Regions from separate parts of the Erwinia amylovora genome, predicted to be linked through region 1. Evidence: predicted binding sites of a transcription regulator. Region 1 holds the regulator's gene; each other region holds the start of a gene.

Region 1 (6,229 bases):
TAACCCATGCAGAAGAGAATCAGTCGAACTTCAGAAGCCAGCCATGAGGCCGTGCGCTGCGGCCATCGGGAAGATTCAAGGGGGCATAATCTAGTGGATTTCTGTTAGCCTGCTAAATTTGGCCGGTTGATTTCAGCGGTGATTTTCCGCTCACAGCATGAGATGACGCTCCGCCATGCGCTGCACAACATAACCCAATGCTGCGATTAAAATGGTGGTCAGCATCACCAGCACGGTGGTATCCAGAACCGTATCAATCAATGATGATACGACCATGCTGGCGAGAAAGCACAGGCCAAGCTGCAACATATTTTGCAAGGCGGCCGCTTTACCGCTGGCATGAGGGAAGGGCAGCAGGGCGCTGGACACAACGATAGGGTAGATTGCTCCATTCGCCATCGCCATGCCGCAGAACGGCAGCAAAAGAGCCCAGAGCGCAGGCTGGGAATATTGCACAATTAGCCAGAGTGCAACAATGCTCAGACTGTAGAACATCAGCAGCGAGGGGAGGATTTTGCGTCCGTTAAATCGATTTAAAAGCGCACGACAGCTAAAGCCACCGATCAAAAAAGCGACCGTTTGCGGCACGTAACTCAGGCCAATATCGGCAGGTGAAAGACCCAGATTACCTAAAATAAACGGTGAACCGGTAAGCCACGCAAAGAAGCTGGCAGAGCAGGCTGCATAGATAGCGACGTTGCCGCTGTATACGGGTGATTTAAGCAGGGAAACGAAGCCGGGAGCGGCGATGTCAGGCGCGCTTTTATCATGCCTTGGTTGTGATGGCAGTCGCAAGGTTGGCACCATCAGCAGCAAAGTAATTAGTAACAGCGTGACGAAGATGGACTGCCATGGAAAATGAGCTAACAGCCAGGCTCCGACCAGTGGCGCCATGGCCGGTGAGAGCGCGACCAGCGGCATAATAGTGGCAAATACACGGTTGGCTCGTGCAGCGCTGTAGCGGTCAACCACCAGAGCTTGCCAGCTGACGGCCGCAGCACAGACGCCGACAGCCTGCACAAATCGCCATGCCAGCAGCGAAGCTGCTGAATTAACCCAAAGCATGGCGGCACAGCCGACAGCAAACAGACTCAGGCCCATCAACAGTACCGGCTTGCGCCCGATGCGGTCTGAAAGAGGTCCCCATACCAGTTGCGCGCAGGCAAATCCGGCAAGGAAAATACTCAGGCTGGCGCTGACAGCGCCAGCCTGAGTATTCAGATCTTGCTGCATCACACCAAATGCAGGCAGGTACATATCGGTAGCAAGGAAACCCAGCATGCTTAGCAGCGCCAGGTAAATCATAAAAACTGCAGAATACATGTTAATTAACTCTTATCAGCCCGTTTTAAGCTTGCGCAGTGTAATCGCGTGCAGGACAGTCTGTGAAACGCTAATATTCGTTGATTGGAATGAATTTTTTTGAAGGCAAATATGTGGTCAGAACATTCACTGGAAGTTATTGATGCCGTGGCCCGGACCGGAAGCTTCACCGCCGCTGCCGCAGAGCTGCACCGCGTCCCTTCTGCAATAAGCTATACGGTGCGTCAGCTTGAGGAATGGCTGGCCGTAAATCTGTTTGAAAGGCGGCATCGTGATGTGGTGCTGACCGACGCCGGACGGGTATTCAGCGAGGAAGGCAGGATTGTCATCAAAAAAATGCTAGCCACGCGCCGCCGCTGTCAACAGGTGGCAAACGGCTGGCGCGGGCAGCTCAATATCGCCGTCGATCGCATTGTACGCCCGTCGCGAACGCGGCAGCTGGTGGTGGATTTTTACCGCCACTTTCCTGACATGGAGCTGCATATCATGCCAGAAGTGTTTAACGGCGTTTGGGACGCGCTGGCAGACGGGCGGGTGGATGTGGCGATAGGTGCCACGCAGGCGATCCCGGTTGGCGGGCGTTTCGCTTTCCGTGATATGGGGAGCCTTAACTGGCGCTGCGTGGTTAATGCACAACACCCGTTAGTCAGTCGGCCCGGGCCACTGACTGAAGAGTGGATACGCGAGTGGCCTTCGTTGGTGCTGGAAGATACTTCACGCGCGTTACCCAAGCGCACGACATGGACGCTGGATAATCAGCGGCGGCTGGTCGTACCTGACTGGGAAAGCGCTTTTGATTGCTTGCGCGCGGGTTTATGCGTTGGCATGGTGCCGGGCCATTTCGCCCAGCCGTTGCTGCAGCGGAATGAACTGCGTGAGCTGGCGCTTAGCTCGCATTTTCCTGACAGCCCGTGCTGTCTGAGCTGGTCGGAACAAAGCGCCTCACCGGCGCTGAGCTGGCTGCTGGAATATCTTGGCAGCACGGAAACCCTGAGGGCCGAATGGCTTAGCGAGCAGCAGGACCCGGCACCGCTGCGTGATTAACGGCGGTAGTCCCGGTAAGGTCCATCCGCCACCGAACGTCGTTCGATCAGAGAAGGATAGACCTCAATGGTCTGCGACTCTTCACGTTTGCTGGTAATGCGATCAATTAACATATCAAATGCGGTTTCACCGAGGCGCTCTTTCGGTTGATGTACCGTGGTCAACGCCGGAGTAAAGTAACGGGCATTGCGCACGTTATCATAACCAATCACCGAGATGTCTTGCGGTACGCGCAGTCCCATTTCATCTGCTGCACAGATTGCGCCCATCGCCATAATGTCACCCCCGCAGAATACGGCAGTCGGACGCTGTTTCTGCGACAGGATCTGTTGCATGGCGAGATAACCGGATTCAGGTTCAAAATCACCCTGTACCAGCCACTCATCGCGCAGTGTGATCCCGGCCTCGCTCAGAGCTTTCACAAAGCCCGCATGGCGCCCGCCCCCGGTGTTGCGCTCCAACTGACCCGGGATGGCACCAATATCGCGGTGCCCGCGTTCAATCAGATAACGCCCCGCCAGATAGCCGCCATCAAAAGCGTTATCCAGTACCGTGTCGGTGAAGTCACCGCGCGACTTGCCCCAATCCATGACTACCATCGGGATATTGCGGTTATCTTCTAACATCGCAATCAGCGCGTCCGGGTATTCAGAGCACATCACCAGCAGCCCGTCGACACGTTTTTGCGCCATCATCGACAGGTAAGCCTGCTGCTTTTGTATGTTGTTATGAGCATTGCCCAGGATCAGGGTATAGCCTTGAGCAAAGCAGCGGCGCTCCACCGCCTCGATGATTTCAGCAAAATAAGGTGCTTCGCTTGAGGTTGCCAGCAGGCCAATGGTTTTGGTGTGGTTTACCTTCAGGCTACGAGCTACGGCGCTTGGAGAATAATGCAACTCTTTGATAGCTACCCAAACCGCTTCTCGCGTTTCTTCGGCGACAAAGCGTGTTTTGTTTATGACGTGCGACACGGTGGTGGTGGAAACACCCGCGCGCTTTGCCACATCCTTAATCGTTGCCATGAAAATCGTACTCCTGGTGTTATCAGTAACCTGCTGATAACTGGTTTGTTAATCGTTTGCCTTTACGCAAGCTTTTCCCGATTGGCCAGAATTATTGGGGGCTGTCTCAAAAGGTCGGGAAGGGGTCTTGCTTGTCCGTAAAAGGACGTGCAGTGCTGGCTTAGCCAGATTTTGGCGCCGTTGCGCAACGCAAAGCAGGAATTCTAACAAGGCTTAGCAAAGAAAACGAGATTTTTACCGTTAACGATAACAATAAATCCAGGCTGTTAAGGCAAAGTGCGGCAGGGACGAGAGTAAATAACTCACCGAAATTTAGGACTATTAGCCACGGCGGGTCAAACCATCAGGAGCCAGCAAAGAATTTTGTCTGACGGCGCGGCAGTTAATACCTTCAGCTAACCGTTAACGAACCGTCTTCGGAGTCATCACGCGGCGAGCGCCTACGTAATGTTCTTGCCAGAAATCATCACCCAACGCGCTAACCTGAATGTCTTTACCCGTTCGAGGTGACTGAATGAATTTACCGCCGCCGAGATAGACACCTACATGATCGGCACTACCTCTGCCGTTAATACGGAAGAATACCAGATCGCCTTTCTCAAGCCGGTCACGCCTGATCGGCGCGGCATCACGCAGGTGATACATCTCATTAGCGGTGCGAGGAATTTTGAATTTCACCAGATCTTTATAGGCATACCAGACAAGGCCACTACAGTCGAACCCGGTTTTAGGCGAGCTGCCACCCCACAGGTAAGGTTTGCCCAACTGACCCATCAGTTTACTCACTGCGGTTTCACGCGCTCTCTGATAACGAATGCGATGGGCATTACTGAGCTTCAGTGGGGCCGTCAGAACCGCCTTGCGATCTGCACGCTGGCTGCCATAACGTTTTTTTACGGTCTTTTTGATGCCGGACTGGTGGCTTAACGGCTTTTGCGCCGCGTTTATTTTTTTCGTTGGACGCTTAACAACGGTGGCCTTCTTTTTTAACTTTTGTTTTTGCAGCGGGCTAAGCTGTGCCAGTTCTGCGGGTTGTTTGGTTTTTTTTACCGGGGGTTCTTTATGTTTTTTGGTCGGGGAAGCTTTTACCGGACGTCGTTTGCGTCGTTCATCTTCACGTGCGATGCTCCGGTCAGCCTTGTGCCGATCGGCATTAACAGGCGCCTGTGGCGATGCGTGCGCCATATTGAAAAATAGTTGAGCAATGGCCAGCATGAAAAGCGTAATGAATGAACGCATCGTTTCCATTAACAATCTGTGCATTGCGGCAGGCAGCAACGCGAAGGTAAATAGTGAATTCTGCGCGCAGGCAGAAGGATATTTGGATTCTAAACTAACTCGAGACCAAAGGGTAAGGTCTTTTTTGTTACAATAATACAATCGGGATGTATAGATTAACAAATATAATCAGTTCATTAATTCAGTGCTTTACCTCAACTGTGTTTCAACGGATGCAGCAAAGCTCATGAGAAAATGTTATTTTGTTATCATCTTCTGACCGCAAAGCGGGTTAAAACCCAGATGTACTGAAATTGTCGTTTTAACGTCAGGTCAGAATAGCTACAATATTGGCTGGCTACAGCTATACACGAAGTATCGTATTGAGGAAGGCATTTATGAGTACTGTAGAAAAAATTCAGCGCCAGATCGCAGAAAACCCAATCCTGTTATATATGAAAGGCTCGCCGAAGCTGCCGAGCTGCGGTTTTTCTGCCCAGGCCGTACAGGCGCTTTCTGCCTGTGGCGAGCGTTTTGCGTATGTGGACATTCTGCAAAACCCGGACATTCGTGCTGAAATGCCAAAATTTGCTAACTGGCCAACGTTCCCGCAGCTGTGGGTTGACGGCGAGCTGGTCGGCGGTTGCGATATCATCATTGAAATGTATCAGCGTGGTGAACTGCAGCAGTTGATCAAAGAAACCGCCCAGAAATACCCAACTGACGCCGCAGAATGATGGCCGTGGCTGGCGTCTGAACTGCCGTTTTGCCACTGCAAGCCAGTCGGTGATAGTTGCTGACTGGCAAATCACTTCGGCGTTCTGTCATGCTACCGGCTCGATCGCTAATCCGGAGCAATCGGCCCCCTGATGGCCTGATATACACAGCGTCAACAATTTCAGCTCAACGCGCGGGAATGGCTTTGACCATGCGATTAGCTGTTGCTAAAGGCCCGTTAAATCTGGGTTACCGTCCCTGAACCGACCCACGTTAAATCCCCAGGGCTATTCGCACCCTGATGCGTTGCCGGTGCTGCTTTCTGCGGCAGCGGGCAATGGCCATCCGCCAAGACGCTTCCAGCGGTTAACCAATTCACAGAACAGATCCGCCGTTTGCAGTGTATCGTACAAGGCCGAATGTGCCTGAGCGCTGTCGAATGACATTCCTGCTGCGTTACAGGCTTTTGCCAACACGGTCTGCCCCAGTACCAGCCCGCTAAGTGCAGCGGTATCAAAGGTTACGAAGGGATGGAAAGGGTTGCGTTTCAGACTGGCACGTTCTGCGGCAGCATTCATAAAGTTGAGATCGAACGTGGCATTATGTGCCACCATAACCGCCCGGTTACAGCCGCTGTCCTTAATGCCTTTACGCACTAATTTGAAAATAGCGTGAAGCGCTTCGTATTCACTGACCGCTGCGCGCAGAGGATTAGCAGGATCAATGCCATTGAATGCCAGTGCTTCAGCAAGCAGAACCGAACCGGGAAAAGGCTCGACGTTGAAGTGAAGCGTTTCATCTTTTTCCAGCCAGCCGTCACTATCCATTTTCAACGTTACTGCCGCAATCTCCAGCAGGGCATTCGTTTTGGCATCAAAACCCGCGGTTTCGACATCAATCACCAC
Region 2 (6,229 bases), 320 kb from region 1:
GGACGTGCTGGCTCCGGGCATTGGCGAAATTATCGGTGGCTCCCAGCGTGAAGAGCGCCTTGAGGTGTTAGATGCACGTCTGGCCGAGATGGGGCTGAATAAAGAAGATTACTGGTGGTATCGCGATCTGCGCCGTTACGGCACCGTACCGCATTCCGGTTTCGGACTGGGTTTCGAACGATTAATCGCTTATGTCACTGGCGTGCAAAATGTAAGGGATGTTATCGCCTTCCCACGAACTCCACGTAACGCGACTTTCTGATTTCTGCATTAAATATAAGAAAATTAAAATAAATATTAAGGCCGACATCGTCGGCCTTTTTTTTATTTTTGTAAATTTAGAGTTGACTCACAAACTCCCTTATTTATTACATTTTGAAATACAATTTTTCATATTGTTACCAGAATAAGAGATTAGTAGCATTTTCGGGCTAGATTAACCGGGCTACCAATGGAAAGATGCCTGAAGACACAGGAAGACACCAAACTCTCTTCAAGGTTCTGTAAAGAATTGTTGTCGGCAGTGGCAGGTGTTCAAATAACTCCAACGAGGGTAATAATTAATGATGAAGCGCAACATTCTTGCAGTATTGATCCCAGCTCTGTTGGCAGCGGGTGCCGCTAACGCTGCAGAAATCTATAACAAAGATGGCAACAAACTGGACCTGTACGGTAAAGTTGATGCGCGTCACCAATTTTCAGATAACTCCGGTGAAGACGGAGATGAGTCTTACGTTCGTTTCGGTTTCAAAGGTGAAACTCAAATCAGCGATCGGCTGACCGGTTACGGCCAGTGGGAATACAACGTACAGGCAAACGTGGCTGAAGCAGAAGGTACTTCTGGTTCTAAAACCCGCGTTGGCTTTGCCGGCCTGAAGTTTGCTGATTACGGCGCGTTCGATTACGGTCGTAACTATGGCGTCGGCTATGATCCGCTGGCATGGACCGATATCCTGCCGGTATTCGGCGGTGACTCTGGTTATTCCGATAACGGCATGGTCGGTCGTTCTAACGGTCTGGCCACCTACCGTAACAGCAACTTCTTCGGTCTGGTTGATGGTCTTGACTTCGCGCTGCAGTACCAGGGCAAAAACGAAGAAAGCGATAACGGTCGTAAAATTGAAAAAGCGAACGGCGACGGTTGGGGCAGCTCCGTTACCTATACTACTCCGGTTGGCGTGGCGGTATCTGCTGCTTACACCAGGTCAGATCGCACCAACGCTCAGCAGAACGCCTACTTCGCGAACGGCAGTAAAACCGCTGAAACCTGGTCTACCGCCGTTAAGTATGACGCAAAAAGTGTTTACCTCGCGGCGATGTACGGTGAAACCCGTAACAACACCTTTATCAGCGGTAATTTCGACGGCGTAGATCGTAGCGGCATGGTCAACAAAGAGCAGAAATTCGAAGCGGTGGCACAATACCAGTTCGACTTCGGCCTGCGTCCATCCCTGGCTTACGTGCAGTCTGTCGGTAAGAAGATCGAAAACGTTGGCAAACAGGATCTGTATAAGTACATCGACGTGGCCACCTACTACTACTTCAACAAAAATATGTCCACCTACGTTGATTACAAAATCAACCTGCTGGATGAAAACGAATTCACCCGTAATGCCGGTATTTCTACCGACAACACCGTTGGCGTTGGCCTGGTATACCAGTTCTAATTATCACTCTGCCGCGGTTTATCCGCGGCGATGTGTGCGTCAGACGGGGCTTCGGCCCCGCTTTTTTTTGGCCTTCTGCAGGGAGTTTCGGTTGTGGCGACCGGGACGCTATTCTCATTCCTTGTCTTCATTGCCGGGGCTTTTTTTCGCCGCAAACGATTGGCAATTCTCCCTGTATGACGGTAACCTGAGCCAACAATTCGCTTTAGATTAAGCTAACGGACTCCCACTATGTTTGAACGTATTGCAGCTGCCCCCGCCGACCCTATTCTTGGCTTAGCCGATCTGTTTCGAACGGATAAGCGCCTGAACAAAATTAACCTCGGTATTGGCGTGTATAAAGATGAAACCGGCAAAACGCCGGTACTGTCCAGCGTTAAAAAAGCTGAACGGTATCTGCTGGAAAACGAAACAACCAAAAACTATCTGAGCATCGACGGGATTGCCGACTTCGCCCGCTGTACTCAGGAACTGTTGTTTGGCGCCGCCAGCCCTCTGATTGCCAGCCAACGAGCACGCACTGCGCAGACTCCAGGAGGCACTGGCGCACTGCGGGTCGCTGCGGATTTTATCGCCACACAAACCAGTGCAAAACGCGTCTGGGTCAGCAATCCCAGCTGGCCAAATCATCAGAACGTGTTTACTGCCGCCGGTCTGGAAGTTTGTCAATACGACTATTATGATGCTGCCAGCCACAATCTGGATTTCGACGGCATGCTGCAAAGTCTTAATGCTGCCGTGGCCGGTGATATTGTCCTGTTCCACGGCTGCTGCCACAATCCCACCGGCATTGACCCGACTGCCGAACAGTGGGCGCAGCTTGCCGATCTGTCGCTGACTAAGGGCTGGCTGCCGCTGTTTGACTTTGCCTACCAGGGCTTCGCCCGCGGTCTGGAGCAGGATGCCGAAGGTTTGCGTACTTTCGCAGCCAGCCATCAGGAGCTGATCGTGTGCAGCTCATACTCGAAGAATTTTGGCCTGTACAATGAGCGTGTGGGTGCATTTACCCTGGTTGCCAGCGACGCTGCGGTGGTTGATACCGCCTTCAGCCAGGTGAAAGCGACCATTCGGGCTAACTACTCCAATCCTCCGGCACACGGGGCGGCAGTGGTTGCCACCATCCTTAGCAACAGCGATCTGCGTGCGCAATGGGAGCAGGAGCTGACCAGCATGCGCGATCGTATACAGCTTATGCGCCAGCTATTTGTCAAGACGCTTGAAGAAAAAGGGGCGAAAGGCGACTTCGGCTTTATTATTGCGCAAAACGGCATGTTTTCCTTCAGCGGCCTGACAAAAGATCAGGTCGTCAGGCTGCGCGATGAGTTTGGCGTGTATGCGGTGAACTCCGGGCGCGTTAACGTAGCGGGTATGACGACAGATAATATAGCCCCGCTGTGTGAGGCTATCGCCGCTGTGCTGTAGTTCGGTGCCGGGCCGCCATAGCAGCCCCCCCGTGATTGGCTAACGCTGTAAACGGAAAAAGCCTGCAATAGCAGGCTTTTTCCGTGGTGAAGGCGGTTATTGCAGGAACGGATTGCTGATACGCTCGCGTCCCAGCGTTGACATTGGTCCATGACCTGCGATAAAGGTCACGTCGTCACCCAGCGGCAGTAACTTGTTCAGGATGGAAGCGATCAGGTCCTGGTGGCTGCCCTGCGGGAAGTCTGAGCGCCCTACGCCACCGCTGAAAATCACATCGCCGGAAACCAGCAGACGGGCTTTACGCTCGAAGAACACAATATGACCCGGCGTATGTCCGGGGCACAGCAGCACTTCCAGCACGGTGTTGCCAACAAGTACGACTTCCCCCTCTTGCAGCCAGCGGTCCGGGGTCAGTGGCGCGCATTCGTCGAAGCCGAACATCTGGCTTTGCTGCGGTAAACCGTCCAGCCAGAATTTGTCCGCCTTATGCGGCCCGACAATCGGGACATCGTAATGTTCGGCCAGCTCGGCCGCAGCGCCAACATGGTCGAGGTGGCCATGAGTCAACAGGATTTGCTTAACCGTTAAGCCGAGGGCAGCGATCTCATGTTTGATCTTCTGTGCATCGCCGCCCGGATCAACCAGTGCAGCTTCACCGGTTTCAGGGCACCAAATGACCGAACAGTTCTGCGCGAACGCGGTGACCGGGATAATGTGATAATTCATAATACTCCATGGCCGGCCGCCACAGGGCAGCAGGAATTTCGCCTTACCAGCGCCGAACCGGCCCGGTATCAATGTGCACAAAGTTACTGCGAGGATAGTACCCTACACCGCCCGCCCGTAGCGAAAGTGCAGCTTTGCGGATATTGCTTAATGAGATCCCTTCAATATGGAAATCCATCGCCTGTCCCAGCGTGTGGTAGCTGTGCTTAGCCACGCCGTCACTGCGCTCACGCAGCATGTTGTTGGTTGCCAGCGAACGGTAGCCGGAAATCAGCTGAACCGGTTTACGGGTATTCAGCAGGGTTTGCAAACGGAACAACTGATCGAACAGGTGGGGATCGATACTCTTACTTTTATTGGCCCGATAATCCCGGAAAAAGTGGTTAAGACGCGTCAGTTCTGACTTATCGTAGGTTTTACCGTTAAAAAACTCGGTTTTAAGACTTTCACCGGTGTGCAGATTATTAAGAGTGAGCATCCGGGGACGAGCGGTAGAAAGCGAGGCAAAAGCCTGGCTCGGAAGTAGTGCGACACCCAGGGCGGCTCCGCCCAGAGTCAACCACTTACGGCGATGAGAGTCGATCTTATCCATAAAGCTGTATTACCTGGCTATAAAATTCGGGATTGTGCATATAATGCGCTGGCTGGAACCTTACCGGGCGCGAATTCATCCGTCAACCCGGCGAAGTACGAAAATAACGCATTGGTCCGGGAGTGGAACCCATCAGCCCTTACGCTCAACACCCGGTGAACTGCTGATTAATCAGAGATTAGAGCAACAATTGCCCAGCCCGCGCCAGCACCTGAGTACCTGAACGCGCGGTGTAGTCATAATTGTAAATATCTGTACGAAACTGCGGCAGCCCATCTTCCGCTACCCAGGCGGTCAAATAATAGAGGTTGACCGGGATACGATGGCGGATCGGCACGAAGCGAGTATTCCCCTCCTTCAGCGTGCCGGAGATGCGCGCGTCGTCCCAGCCCACATCATGCAGCAGCAAATTAGCCAGATCGGAAGCGCGATTCACCCTTACGCAGCCGGAACTCAGAGCGCGAATATCCTTCTGAAACAGGCCATGATTTGGCGTGTCATGCAGGTAGATAGCGTCAGAGCTTGGCATATTGAACTTGTAGCGCCCCAGCGAGTTGGTGGGGCCAGGCGCCTGGCGGATGCGGTACGGGAAAGAAGCAGCAGAAACCATACTCCAGTTAATCATTGAAGGGTCAACCACTTCTGCTTCGTTACTCCAGCCTGCAAGCAAGGTATAACCGTGTTTATACAGATACATCGGGTCCTGTTTCACCTTCGGCACAATATCTTTGCGAACCAGCGTGGTTGGCACGTTCCACGGTGGGTTAAGCACGACATTATTCAACGCGCTACGCATCAATGGCGTTTTACGGTCCGGGCGGCCGACGATGACGCGGGAAGACAGTATTTCACGGCCATTGACGTAGTAAGCCAGCGAATAATTTGGGATGTTAACCATTATGCCGTTGTGCATATCATCGGGCAGCAGGCGCAGACGCTGAATATTTAACGCCAGCAGTGTCGCCCGCTGCGGCGGCGAGACGTTCAGCCATTGGCGGGTGCGCAGCCCTATCGCGCCATCGGCCTCCAGCCCTTGCCAACGCTGGAACCGTTTTAGCGCCTCCACCAGCTGCGGCGTATAGGTATTCGTCGGGCTGCCCAACGCCGCCTGCCCGGTAAAGACATTTGGCTCTGCGGCTGCGTTGGAGGCATCGCCTGATATCTTCGCCGACGGGCTGACAACGGCGCTGTTTTCCCCCTGACCACCTAAGCCTGTGTCCGGTTGCGCATTATCATCGTCATGCACCAGGGGGGCATTCACCGCACCTACCACTTCCACCGGTGGCCTGGCAGGCTCATTTGCCGCTGACATCATTCCGTTTCGTTGCAGGATATCACGCAAGGCCGGTACGTCATTGCTGATCTGGCCCGGTCGCAGCGTCTGCTTATCGACAATTTGCGGCCACGGCCGGGTATCCGCCAGCAGGGATTTCAGCGCCTGATGCATGCGCACATACTGCGGATGCCGGGGAGCCAGAGAGCGCACAAAGCTATCGAGGTTGCCCTGGGCAAGGGCTTGCTGCCACTGGTTTATCACCGTCGTTGACGGGGCTTCCAGCCGGTACGGCACCGTGCTGTAAAGCCAGGCTTCGCCTTTAGCGGGCACGCTGGAGGTGAACTGCAGATAACCCAACATCGCATCAGATAGCACCACATCCCGCGCCAACCCTTTAATGGCGGGATCCGTCAGCTGTTTTACCCATTGGGAAAACTGCGGTTGTACGCCAGAAAGGGCAACTTCAGCCAGCTGTTGCTCAAACAGCCTGAGCGCCTGAGGATCCTGCCACATCAGCTGCATATGATTGCTGGCATACAGCGGCAC
Region 3 (6,229 bases), 1.8 Mb from region 1:
ACGACCTGCTGGGGCGCATTTTCTCCAGTTTTTGCATTGGAAAATAACCTTGCGGGTGGGACAGTCAGTTCCCACCCTTTGGTCAAAAGCGTGCGGTGTCCAAATCTGAGAATACGCCGAAAAATGGGATCCAGATGAAATAAAGCAAGAAAATTCCTACAATAACAGGGATGATTATTCGACCATTATCATGGAGCGACAAATGGCAAGTCATTTTGCTCGCTGGGCACTGGTGCAATGCAGCCCCAAGGTTCACCGAGTCCAGCAACAGCTTATTGAATACTCTTCCATTTTTGACGAGAAACGGCGAAGCCGCTTCCTGGCAGGCCGAACTTTGCTCGCAGAGTTGATGTTTCGGGTCTATGGCATCCACAAGCTTCCCGGGATAACCGTCAGCAGCGACGGCCGTCCACATTTCTCCGACCCTGACTTACCCGATTTCAGTTTCTCCTATGCCGGTAACGTCGTAGGCGTGTTGTTAGGCGATGAGGGGGAACGCGCCGGACTGGATATGGAGATTGTGCGGGCGCACAGCCGCCAAACGTTGGAAAACCAGTTTGCGCACCTCTCGTCGGGCGAAAAAACGTGGGTCAACGCGCAGAATGATGCCATTGAAGCCTCAACCCAGCTCTGGACCCTACGCCAAAGCATTCTCAAGCTGATCGGTGAAAACATTAATAGTGTGGGCTCACTTCAGCTACACCCTGCATCAGGCAGGCTTCGCTCCATGAACCGGCCGGACATCCAGGCGCTCTGTGACGCTGAACCCTCGCTGGTTTGGTCTTGTGCGCTTTCGCCAGGGAACGACAGGTTAAATTTGTGGGAATTCAAAGGGGACGACGGCTGGGAATCACTGCGAGAAATTAACCTGTATGCGCAAAATATGCCACCGAGTACGCTGCGTCTGACCAGTCTGCCAGCGGAAAAACAGCTGCATCATTCCTGAGCGTGCGGGTGACATAATAGCCACCCGCTCTGCTGATTAATGCGCGTCAATAAACACGATCTTCAACACGAAAAGTAGCGCCACCACCACCACGCAGGGGCTGATTTCACGCCAGCGTGCGGTTCCCAGTTTCATCACACAGTAGGAGATGAAACCCAGCGCGATACCTTCGGTAATAGAGAAGCTGAATGGCATCATCACCGCCGTGACAAATGCCGGCACCGCTTCGGTAAGATCGTCCCATTTCACGCGCGCCAGACTTGATGTCATTAGCACACCGACGTAGATCAATGCTCCAGCCACCGCGTAGGCTGGCACCATAGCGGCTAACGGCGACAGAAACATCACCAGCAGAAACAGCAGGCCGGTCACCACCGCCATCAGGCCAGTACGTCCACCTATAGAAACGCCGGAAGAGCTTTCGATATAGGCCGTCACCGAAGAGGTACCAATCAATGATCCCGTAACAGAACTGATACTGTCGACGTACAGCGCCTGTTTCATGCGCGGGAAGGTGCCCTTTTCATTGCTCAGACCGGCTTTATCGGTTACGCCAATCAGCGTGCCGGAGGAGTCGAACAGGTTAACCAGCATAAAGGAGAAGATGATGCCTGCCATACCGACATTTAACGAATCCTTGAGGTTAACCTGGCCAAGAACCGACGTTACGGCAGGCGGCGTGGAGAAAATGCCGCTGAACTTAACATCGCCAAGCGCCAGCCCAATAGCGGTAGTGACCACAATCGACACCAGAACCGCCGCGTGAATATGACGTGAAGCCATAATAGCGATAATAAAGAAACCCAGCGCTCCCAGCAGCACGCTGTGCGACGTCAGGTTACCGATGGTGACCAGCGTGGCTTCACTTGGCACAATGATGCCGGCATTCTTTAATCCCATCAGCGCGATAAACAAACCAATGCCGGCAGTAATTCCCACGCGCAAGCTCAGCGGTATGTTCGCTATCATCCAGTAGCGCACACGGAACAGGGTCAGCAGCAGCAGGCCAACAGCTCCCCAGAAGATGGCCCCCATTCCTACCTGCCAGGAAATGCCCATCGCCCCCACGACCACAAAAGCAAAGAAGGCGTTCAGCCCCATTGCCGGAGCCAATGCGACCGGTAAATTTGCCACCAGCCCCATCAGAATGCTGCCGAAAGCAGCTATCAGACAGGTTGTAACAAACACCGCCCTGGTATCCATGCCGGCCACGCCAAGGATCTGCGGATTAACAAATACGATGTACACCATCGTGAGAAAAGTGGTAATTCCGGCAATCACCTCGGTACGCACGGTGGTGCCATGTTCCTGTAGTTTAAAAATCCGTTGTAACAGCCCGGGATTAGTCATGGTGTGATTCCAAAGCGGAGAAAGTTGTCGGCGCTTATCCTAACTCATTACGGTGACTTTGGTATGGCGATCGCGCAATTTTTTCGCAACCGATTGCGCTTTAACCCTTTTTAACGGCCGTCGTCAGGGGTGATTGAGTTTCAGCTCGCTGCAGTTTTGAATACGCGCTACCGCAGAGACGGTGCCAGGATAATACAGCCAGTACGATAACCTGTCATAGAGCGCGAATAGCGCGAAAAGGATGATAGCTGACAGGCCGGAAAACCGACCTGAGCTTAAATACCGGATGGTAGTCTCGTTCTGATTAAGGTTTATTCAGCTGCAGATCTTTTAAGTGCCGTAACACAGTTTCAAGACTGACTCCGAGTTTACGCGCAATATCCCTGTGTTCCGAACCTTCGTTCATCATTTCAACAATAGTCTTCTGCATATCGGGGCTGGAGCCTGCATAGTAGAAATGAAGCTGAAAGGTTTTCAGACAGCCCTGGCAGCGGTAGCGTTGTATTCCTGAGGCAGAACGCCCATTACGGCGGATCCTGGCGCTTTCACGACAACGTGGGCAGGCAATGTCTCCCATTTTCATACATATCACTCCTGGAACTCAACGTTAACAATAATAAAGCAGCATGAACATGTCCGTATTCATTCCCGATAAAGAGAATGGAAAGCCGTTCAATTAAGAGCTTCACAAAAAAATATAATTTACGCAGCGATAATCCATTATAAAACTGAGACCGGCTTTCAATCTGCGGACGTAATTAATTTATCAGCGTTTATACCTGGCCCGGCACGCTCTCAATGTTAACCGGAAGAAGGAGGCGTTGATGGATTAACGAGATTAGCAGGACATCTTTTATTCAGTTTTAAAATTCCTTAGCCCCTGAGGTAATAACAATATTTTGCAATGCTAACCATATTTTCACTTCATGTAAAAATCAAAAACTCACCCAAAGGGCGGGAAAAACGGCCTGGTTAGAGGAAAATATAGATTAACGACTTAAAATTATAAAAATTATTCGGATAATATTTTTATACAAAACAAAAAGTCGCATAAAAAAATAATGCGATTACCTTTATCTTTGTCACTTAATTGTAAAAAAACATACGGAAGTCACAGATCATATAGATATAGCGTAAAACAGGAATTAACTTACTTCTTTTTTCCATTCAAGCTTATTTTCAGGGTTCGGGCCAGCTTCGTAGAGAGTCAGCAGAAAACGGCCGTACGTAATGAGGAGGGGCATAAAGGCTCAACAGACATATGCCACTATCCGGTGCTGCGCAGTTCAGCACGGGAAAAGCGGCGATCGGCGACATGCCGATACCAAACTCACCGTCCAGCCCCATCCCCGCCAGCGTACGGTAAGCCAACAGGCCCCAATAGCATTGCGCTGTCGCGCGCAATCCGCTAAACGGCAATAACATCAGGAAAGTGAAGGTCAGTTCACGCATACGCCCGCTGTAATGGCTGTAATGGCTGTAATGGCTGTAATGGCTGTAATGTGGCTGCAATGGCTGTGATGGCTGAAGTGGCTGAAGTGGCTGTAATGTGGCTGCAATGGCTTTAATGGCTGAAGTGGCTGAAAATAACGCCACCCGGCACCGCACCGATCGGCGTCCTGGCCATCAGGGAACCGGCCAGTGAAGAGTTTGACGACAGCAATGTGCTGATAGCAGGTAGTAAAAGCCGGGGATCACAGGTCAAAGCCATCGATTGCCAAACCGCTTACGGCGGCGACCATCGCTTTGCCCGGTGTCACGCCGCGCCGGCGGCAGAGGGTGTTGACATGATTCAACCTTGTGGTTGGCATTGGCCAGGCCAATACAGGTTTGCAGGCATCCACCAGCCAAACGGAAAAACCCGGCGCACCGCAGTTTGCGATACGCCAGAGGCTGATTAAGCGGGATTGCTGCCGTTACCGTCGCCCGCCAGCAGTTTATCCAGCTGGTCGCCGCCGACATGGCGGAAATCATGGCCTTTAATGAAGTAGAAAATAATCTCGCAAATATTCTGGCAGCGATCGCCAATACGCTCAATGGCGCGCGCGCAAAACAGGGCCGTCAGCACGCTTGGGATGGTACGCGGGTCTTCCATCATATAGGTCATCAGCTGGCGAACAATGCCCTCGTACTCCTGGTCAACCTTCTTATCTTCGCGATAAATCTCTATCGCCGCGTTAAGATCCATTCGTGCAAAGGCGTCCAGAACGTCATGCAGCATCTGGATAGTGTGATGCCCCAGAGACTCCAGGCTCACCAGCAGCGGCTGATGCTGCTGGGAGAATTTCTCCAGCGCGGTGCGGCTAATCTTCTCTGCCACATCGCCAATGCGCTCCAGTTCAGAGATGGTTTTGATAATCGCCATCACCAGGCGCAGGTCGCTGGCCGCCGGTTGACGTTTGGCGATGATGCGCACGCAGGCTTCATCAATCTCCACCTCCATCATATTGACCTTCTGGTCACCCTCAATCACCTTGTTGGCCAGCTCCGCATCCTGATTGTGCATGGCGGTGATCGCGTCCGTTAATTGCTGTTCCACCATGCCACCCATGGTCATCACCTGGGTGCGGATGTGCTCCAGCTCGGCGTTGAACTGGCCGGAGATATGTTTGTTCAGATTCAGGCTTTCCATTTTATTCTCCAGTCATCTCAACCGTAGCGGCCGGTGATATAGTCTTCAGTCTGCTTTTGTAGCGGAGTGGTAAACAGCGTATCGGTATCGCTGTACTCTATCAGTTCGCCGAGGTACATAAACGCCGTACGGTCGGAGCAGCGGGCAGCCTGCTGCATATTGTGAGTGACGATCACCACGGTGTAATCCTGTTTCAGTTCGGTAATCAACTCTTCAATGCGCCCGGTGGAAATCGGGTCAAGCGCCGAGCAGGGTTCATCCAGCAGCAGCACCTCCGGACGGATCGCGATACCGCGTGCAATGCACAGGCGCTGCTGCTGGCCACCGGAAAGACTGTAGCCGCTCTGATGCAGCTTATCTTTGGTTTCCGTCCACAGCGCCGCTTTGGTCAGCGCCCACTGCACGCGTTCATCCATATCGGCGCGCGACAGCTTTTCAAACAGCCGCACGCCGAAGGCGATATTGTCGTAGATCGACATCGGGAATGGCGTCGGCTTCTGGAAGACCATGCCCACACGCGCGCGCAGCAGGGCGATATCCTGACTGGCGGTCAAAATATTTTCGCCATCCAGCAATATTTCCCCTTCCGCGCGCTGATCGGGATACAGCGAAAACATCTTGTTAAAGGTACGCAACAGGGTAGATTTGCCGCAGCCGGAAGGGCCGATAAACGCCGTCACCTGATTTTTGGCAATATCCAGATTAATGTTTTTCAGCGCATGGAATTTTCCGTAATAGAAGTTCAGATCGCGAACCTGAATCGTCTGAGCGGCAGTATTATCAACCATTTTTATCTCACTTAGTCCGCGCCGTCAGCGCCGCACGGCTCAATTAATGTTTGCTCTTCGCGAAGACAACGCGTGCCAGAATGTTCAGTAACAGCACGCACAGCGTAATGATCAGCACGCCTGCCCAGGCCAGGCTCTGCCATTCGGCAAACGGGCTCATGGCGAACTTAAAGATGGTCACCGGCAGGTTAGCCAGCGGCTGCATCATGTCGGTACTCCAGAACTGATTCGACAACGAGGTAAACAGCAGCGGAGCGGTTTCCCCGGCAATACGGGCTATCGCCAGCAGCACGCCGGTCAGAATACCGGTGACCGATGCTTTCAGAGTAATGGCTGAAATCATCTTCCATTTCGGCGTCCCCAGCGCGTAAGCCGCTTCGCGCAGGCTGTCCGGCACCAGTTTCAACATATTTTCGGTGGTACGGACAACAATCGGGATTTGTAGCAGCGCCAGCGCCACCATCCCGGCCCAACCGGAAAAATGCTGCATCTGCGCCACTACCACGGTGTAAA
Region 4 (6,229 bases), 950 kb from region 1:
ATCCGGTACGGCGCAAAAGCTGGTGCTGAATATGATTTCTACCGGGGCAATGGTGAAAATCGGCAAGGTGTATCAGAACCTGATGGTGGATATGCGGGCGTCGAATATCAAGCTGGTCGACCGCGCGCGCCGCATGGTGTGTGAAGCCACCGGTTGCGAGTCGCAGCAGGCGGAGGCCGCCTTAAAGCAGACGCAATATGAGGTAAAAACCGCCATCCTGATGCTGCTGACCGACCTGTCCGCCGGGCAGGCTAAGCAGAGCCTGTCCGCCCATAACGGCTTTTTGCGAGCAGCACTGCAAGACCCTGACCGGCGCTAACAGCACAGAGAAAAATCTGAGGCGGGCGATTAGCCTGGCTGTCATTGGCTGTGCTAAGGTTGCCAGCCCGATCGGCGTTATCCCGCACCGGCGGCCACTGGCGCTTAGCGCTTTTGCCGGTCAAATAAGGGTATTTTGACCGGCTGGTTAAGCGCAGCAGTCGGCGGTTTTCCCTCGGTCTGGTTTATGGGTTTGATTACCCTGAGGAGTAAGGTTTGACAAGCGGTAGTGAACGACGCGTAGTCTTTTTTGACCTTGATGGCACCCTGCATCGGCAGGATATGTTTGGCACTTTTTTGCGCTGGCTGCTGTGGCGTCAGCCGCTTAATCTGCTGCTGGTCATTCCATTATTACCGGTAATGGCGCTGGGCCTGTTGCTAAAGGGCCGCGCCGCGCGCTGGCCGATGAGTCTGCTGCTGTGGTCAGTGACTTTTGGCCACGGAGAAGAGCGTCTGCTGCAACGGGAAGAACAGTTTGCCAACTGGTTTCGTCAGCGCGTTACGGCTTTTCCGCTGGTGCAGCAGCGGCTGACTGACTATCTGGGCAGTGAAGATGCCGATGTCTGGCTGATCACCGGTTCACCCCAGGCGCTGGTGGAGCGGGTCTATTTCGATTCAGCTTTTCTGCCAGGAGTCAAACTGATCGCCAGTCAAATGGCGCGCGCTTTTGGTGGCAGAGTGCTGATAATGCGCTGTCTGGGCCATGAAAAGGTGGCTCAGCTGGAAGAACAGATCGGTACGCCGTTACAGCTTTACAGCGGTTACAGCGACAGTAAACAGGATAATCCGCTGCTGTTTTTCTGCCAGCACCGTTTTCGCGTTACCCCGACGGGGGAGCTGCAGCAGCTGGAATAATGTGCTGCTCAGTTTCGCCCGATCCTGTCGCAATCTGCTGCTGCAATGGCGCAATATCCGGCACATCCCCGGTCCGGTTCCTTCGCTTTTCATGTGTTTGACGCTTTCCTGCAAGCAGAATTATTTCGGTATATAATGTCGCGTTTTTTTTGCTGGAGGCGCAGGTGACTGATCACAATGATGAATACTGGATGCGCCACGCGCTCCGGCTGGCTCGCCGGGCATGGGACGAGGGCGAGGTGCCGGTGGGGGCAGTGCTGGTGCTGGATAATCAGGTTATTGGCGAGGGTTGGAACCGCCCTATTGGTCACCATGACCCGACGGCCCATGCTGAAATGATGGCGCTGCGCCAGGGGGGTAAGATGATAGAGAATTATCGCCTGCTGGATACCACGCTGTACGTGACCCTGGAGCCTTGCGTGATGTGCGCTGGTGCGATGATCCACAGCCGCATCGGACGGCTGGTGTATGGGGCGCGTGATGCGAAAACCGGTGCGGCAGGTTCATTGCTCGATGTGCTGGGGCATCCGGGGATGAACCATCAAGTGCCGGCTGAATGTGGCTTACTGAATGATGAGTGCGCGGCAATGCTAAGTGATTTTTTTCGCCAGCGACGGGCTGAAAAAAAAATGCTACGGCAGTAGCAAAACCCCGGTCGGGTTTAACGCTGTTTTAGCCTCCACCGCCGGATAAGCCTGGTTCAGTTCGGCTTCTGTCAGCGCCTTCTGCGCCAGCCTTCTCTCCTGATCCTGCAAATAACCGACCAGGCTTAGCTGATATTTACGGATATTCTCCACGTAGGTATAAGCCTCATGGCCACGGGCATAGCCGTAGGTAGTCTGGCTGTAGTAACGTTTTTGACTGAGCATCGGCAGCCGTACTTTCACATCCGCCCAGCTGTTCGGATCGCCTTTCTGTTTTTCCGTCAGCTTGCGCGCATCAAGCATATGGGCGTAACCCATATTGTAGGCGGCCAGCGCAAACCAGATTCGCTCATCTTCAGGCACGCCCGACGGGACTTTCTCCATCATGTGCACCAGATATTCACTGCCGCCACGAATGCTCTGCTCGGGGTCGGTACGATCGCTGACATTCAGGCTGTCGGCGGTATTGCGCGTCAGCATCATCATGCCGCGCACGCCGGTAGGGGAGGTGGCCAGCGGATTCCAGTGCGACTCCTGGTAAGAGATGGCCGCCAGCAGCCGCCAGTCAATTTTCCTGGCATACTTCTCAAACAGCTGGCGAATATCCGGTAGCGTTTCGTCAATCGAACGCAGGAAAGTGCGGGTATCGACATAATCAAACGTGCCAACGTGGCCGAGATACTTCTCATCAAGGCGGGCAATAACACCTTCTTCCGACATTCTGCTGAAGAAATCGAGCATCGCCGCGCTCAGGCTGTCATTCGGCTCCTGTCGGATGTACCAGGTGACGGCTTCGTCATCGGTAATATCGAACGCCACCGCCAGCTGGGGGTGAATACGCTGCATCAGCCCAATGGATACCGAGTCGGCAATGGTATAGTCGAACTTACCGTCTGCCACGGCCTGTAATAAGCCCTCGGGCGTCCGATCGGTGGAGATCGCCCAGTCGAGATCGGAATACTGACGGTCTTTAACCTCGCGCAGCGAGGACAGATAGGCTGAACCAGAAGCCACCGTCAGGCGGCCTCTGAGATCGCCAAGGTTTTTCGGGCGTGGCGTACCGATGCGGTAGACCAGCTGCTGTGAAACGGAATAATAGGCCGGACCGGCACGAAAACGCTTCAGCCGCTCACCGTTGTAAATCAAACCGGCAGCCAGCAGGTCGGCTTTATCGTCCGCCAGGTCGTCAAACAGATCGGCCAGATTCGGCCGCACGGTGACAGCCAGCCTGACTCCCAAATAATCGGCAAAGCGCTTTGCCAGCTCGTAATCCATACCGGCCGGAGATTGATTAACGGTGTAGTAAGTCAGCGGGGAATTGATGGTGCTGATACGCAGCACCCCGCGCGATTTAATCTGCGCGATACGGTCTTCAGAGCCGCCATACCACGGGATCGATGGCCACAATGCCAGCGCAAGTAGCACGGTGATTAATCCGATCAACAGATAATTAATTTTCAGGCGTTTCAAATAGTTATCTCTCGATTTTTCCCGGGCGTCTGTCTTTTTAGGCAGTATTTATGGTCTGTAATCGAACCCGGGCGTGGGGCATTTTGCTTAACTACGGGCTGCACCGCAACTGAATTTCACCACTTTAGTGTGCTTTTTAGCCGTCCTGGTTCGCCGATTAATTCTGCGCAAACGGTTTCGTAACTAACCGGGATTCTCTATAATAGCGCCGGTTTTCCCTGTTGCGCCCAATGAAGCGTCGCCCGGCGCTTTAAGACGAGAGATCTTTAATGATGGAAATTCTGCGTGGTTCGCCCGCTCTGTCGGCATTTCGTATTAACAAACTGCTGGCCCGCTTTCAGGACGCTCACCTGCCGGTGAGTGATATTTACGCCGAGTACGTCCATTTTGCCGATGTCAGCGCGCCTCTCTGTGCAGATGATAAATCACGCCTGCAGCGCCTGCTGAAATACGGTCCCTCTCTCGCGGAACATACTCCGGAAGGCCGTCTGCTGCTGGTGACGCCTCGTCCCGGCACCCTCTCGCCGTGGTCTTCAAAAGCGACTGATATCGCGCATAACTGCTCGCTGCCGCAGATCATTCGCCTGGAGCGCGGCATCGCCTTCTATGTTAAGGCCCCGCAGCTAACCGAAGCGCAGTGGGGGCGGCTGGCTGCACTGCTGCACGACCGCATGATGGAAACCGTGTTCAGCGATTTTCAGCAGGCCGAAGCGCTGTTTGCCCATCATCAGCCTGCTGCGCTGCAAAGCGTTGATGTGCTGGGTGAAGGCCGCCATGCGCTGGTTCAGGCCAATATCAAGCTGGGCCTGGCACTGGCGGAAGACGAAATCGATTACCTGCTGGCGGCGTTTGAAAAACTGGGACGCAACCCGAACGATATCGAACTGTATATGTTTGCTCAGGCCAACTCTGAGCACTGCCGTCACAAAATCTTCAACGCTGACTGGGTGATTGACGGTAAGCAGCAGCCCGAATCGCTGTTTAAGATGATTAAGAATACCTTCGAGAAAACCCCGGACCATGTGCTGTCAGCCTATAAAGACAACGCGGCGGTAATGGAAGGTTCAACGGTGGGGCGCTTTTACGCCGACCCGCACGGGCGCTACGACTTCCATCAGGAAGATGCGCATATTCTGATGAAGGTGGAAACGCATAACCATCCTACCGCCATCTCCCCGTGGCCGGGAGCCGCGACCGGCTCCGGCGGTGAAATCCGTGACGAAGGTGCCACCGGGCGTGGTGCGAAACCGAAAGCGGGCCTGGTCGGCTTCTCGGTGTCTAATCTGCGTATTCCGGGTTTTGAGCAGCCGTGGGAAGAGGATTTCGGCAAGCCGGATCGCATCGTTTCCGCGCTGGACATCATGACCGAAGGCCCATTGGGCGGGGCGGCCTTTAACAACGAATTTGGTCGCCCGGCGCTGAACGGCTACTTCCGTACCTATGAAGAGCGCGTTAACAGTCACAATGGCAGCGAGCTGCGCGGCTACCACAAGCCGATTATGCTGGCGGGCGGCATCGGTAATATTCGTGCAGACCATGTGCAGAAAGGCGAAATCAGCGTGGGAGCCAAGCTTATCGTGCTGGGTGGCCCGGCGATGAATATCGGCCTCGGCGGTGGTGCGGCCTCGTCAATGGCCTCCGGCCAGTCTGACGCCGACCTCGATTTTGCATCCGTACAGCGCGACAACCCGGAAATGGAGCGTCGCTGTCAGGAAGTGATTGACCGTTGCTGGCAGCTGGGGGAAGAAAATCCGATTCTGTTTATCCACGATGTTGGCGCTGGCGGCTTGTCCAACGCCATGCCGGAGCTGGTGAGCGACGGTGAACGCGGCGGCCGTTTTAATCTGCGTGACATTCTGAACGATGAGCCGGGCATGAGCCCGCTGGAAGTGTGGTGCAACGAATCTCAGGAGCGTTACGTGCTGGCCATCGCCCCGGCCAGCCTGGCGCTGTTTGACGCATTGTGCCAACGTGAGCGCGCACCTTATGCGGTGATTGGCGAGGCGACGGAAGAGATGCACCTGTCGCTTACTGACAGCCATTTCGACAATACGCCTATCGATATGCCGCTGGATGTGCTGTTGGGCAAAACGCCGAAAATGACCCGTGACGTCACCAGCCTGCAGGTGAAAGGCGATGCGCTGGTGCGCGATGGCATTTCGCTGGTGGACGCGGTAAATCGCGTCCTGCATCTGCCTGCCGTGGCGGAGAAAACGTTTCTTATTACCATCGGTGACCGCTCGGTTGGCGGCATGGTTGCCCGTGACCAGATGGTCGGGCCGTGGCAGGTTCCCGTTGCCAACTGCGCGGTGACCACCGCCAGCCTCGACAGCTACTACGGCGAAGCGATGGCGCTGGGCGAGCGCTCGCCGGTAGCGCTGCTGGACTTTGCCGCTTCCGGTCGCCTGGCGGTCGGTGAAGCGCTCACCAATATTGCCGCCACGCAGATTGGCCCGCTGACGCGCATCAAACTGTCGGCAAACTGGATGGCGGCAGCCGGTCACCCGGGTGAAGACGCCGGCCTGTATGCAGCGGTCAAAGCGGTGGGTGAAGAACTGTGCCCGGCGCTGGGCATCACCATTCCGGTGGGCAAAGACTCCATGTCGATGAAAACCCGCTGGCAGCAGGGCAGTGAACAGCGCGAAGTGACCTCGCCGCTGTCGCTGGTGATCACCGCATTTGCCCGCGTGGAAGACGTGCGCAAAACAGTGACTCCACAATTGCAGACTGGTGATAACGCCCTGCTGCTGATTGACCTTGGTAACGGGGTTAACGCGCTCGGTGCCACGGCGCTGTCTCAGGTTTACCGTCAGCTGGGCGATAAGCCTGCCGACGTGCGTGATGCGCAGCAGCTGGCAGGTTTCTGGCATGCTATTCAGGCGCTGGTCGCCGACGGCAAACTGCTGGCCTATCACGACCGTTCAGACGGCGGGCTGCTGGTG

Evidence for each region. The regulator PurR, encoded in region 1, represses purine synthesis genes. The targets are predictions, from matches to a motif close to CANGCAAACGTTTGCNTG.
Region 2: a site for PurR is predicted at 1,816-1,833, ahead of JGC47_RS06695 (amino acid aminotransferase). Genes of this name have one in related genera too.
Region 3: a site for PurR is predicted at 2,379-2,396, ahead of JGC47_RS17255 (NCS2 family permease). Genes of this name have one in related genera too.
Region 4: a site for PurR is predicted at 3,452-3,469, ahead of purL (phosphoribosylformylglycinamidine synthase). Genes of this name have one in related genera too.

Annotation. Positions count from the first base shown of each region.
Region 1 covers NZ_CP066796.1:1,755,387-1,761,615, forward strand. The annotation lists gene punC (purine nucleoside transporter PunC) at 151-1,323, opposite strand; gene punR (DNA-binding transcriptional activator PunR) at 1,435-2,367, shown strand; gene purR (HTH-type transcriptional repressor PurR) at 2,364-3,389, opposite strand; gene JGC47_RS08205 (C40 family peptidase) at 3,792-4,628, opposite strand; gene JGC47_RS08210 (Grx4 family monothiol glutaredoxin) at 5,006-5,344, shown strand; gene rnt (ribonuclease T) at 5,612-6,229, opposite strand, start outside.
Region 2 covers NZ_CP066796.1:1,438,667-1,444,895, reverse strand. The annotation lists gene asnS (asparagine--tRNA ligase) at 1-262, shown strand, start outside; gene ompC (porin OmpC) at 564-1,667, shown strand; gene JGC47_RS06695 (amino acid aminotransferase) at 1,899-3,089, shown strand; gene JGC47_RS06690 (MBL fold metallo-hydrolase) at 3,186-3,815, opposite strand; gene mepK (peptidoglycan L,D-endopeptidase MepK) at 3,859-4,407, opposite strand; gene ldtD (L,D-transpeptidase) at 4,586-6,229, opposite strand, start outside.
Region 3 covers NZ_CP066796.1:3,796,731-3,802,959, reverse strand. The annotation lists gene mnmE (tRNA uridine-5-carboxymethylaminomethyl(34) synthesis GTPase MnmE) at 1-47, shown strand, start outside; gene JGC47_RS17260 (4'-phosphopantetheinyl transferase family protein) at 203-946, shown strand; gene JGC47_RS17255 (NCS2 family permease) at 983-2,296, opposite strand; gene JGC47_RS17250 (IS1/IS1595 family N-terminal zinc-binding domain-containing protein) at 2,601-2,879, opposite strand; partial or broken gene JGC47_RS17770 (metabolite transport protein) at 3,599-3,757, opposite strand; gene phoU (phosphate signaling complex protein PhoU) at 4,194-4,928, opposite strand; gene pstB (phosphate ABC transporter ATP-binding protein PstB) at 4,946-5,716, opposite strand; gene pstA (phosphate ABC transporter permease PstA) at 5,760-6,229, opposite strand, start outside.
Region 4 covers NZ_CP066796.1:2,703,678-2,709,906, reverse strand. The annotation lists gene murQ (N-acetylmuramic acid 6-phosphate etherase) at 1-319, shown strand, start outside; gene yfhb (phosphatidylglycerophosphatase C) at 535-1,173, shown strand; gene tadA (tRNA adenosine(34) deaminase TadA) at 1,338-1,817, shown strand; gene mltF (membrane-bound lytic murein transglycosylase MltF) at 1,806-3,287, opposite strand; gene purL (phosphoribosylformylglycinamidine synthase) at 3,557-6,229, shown strand, end outside.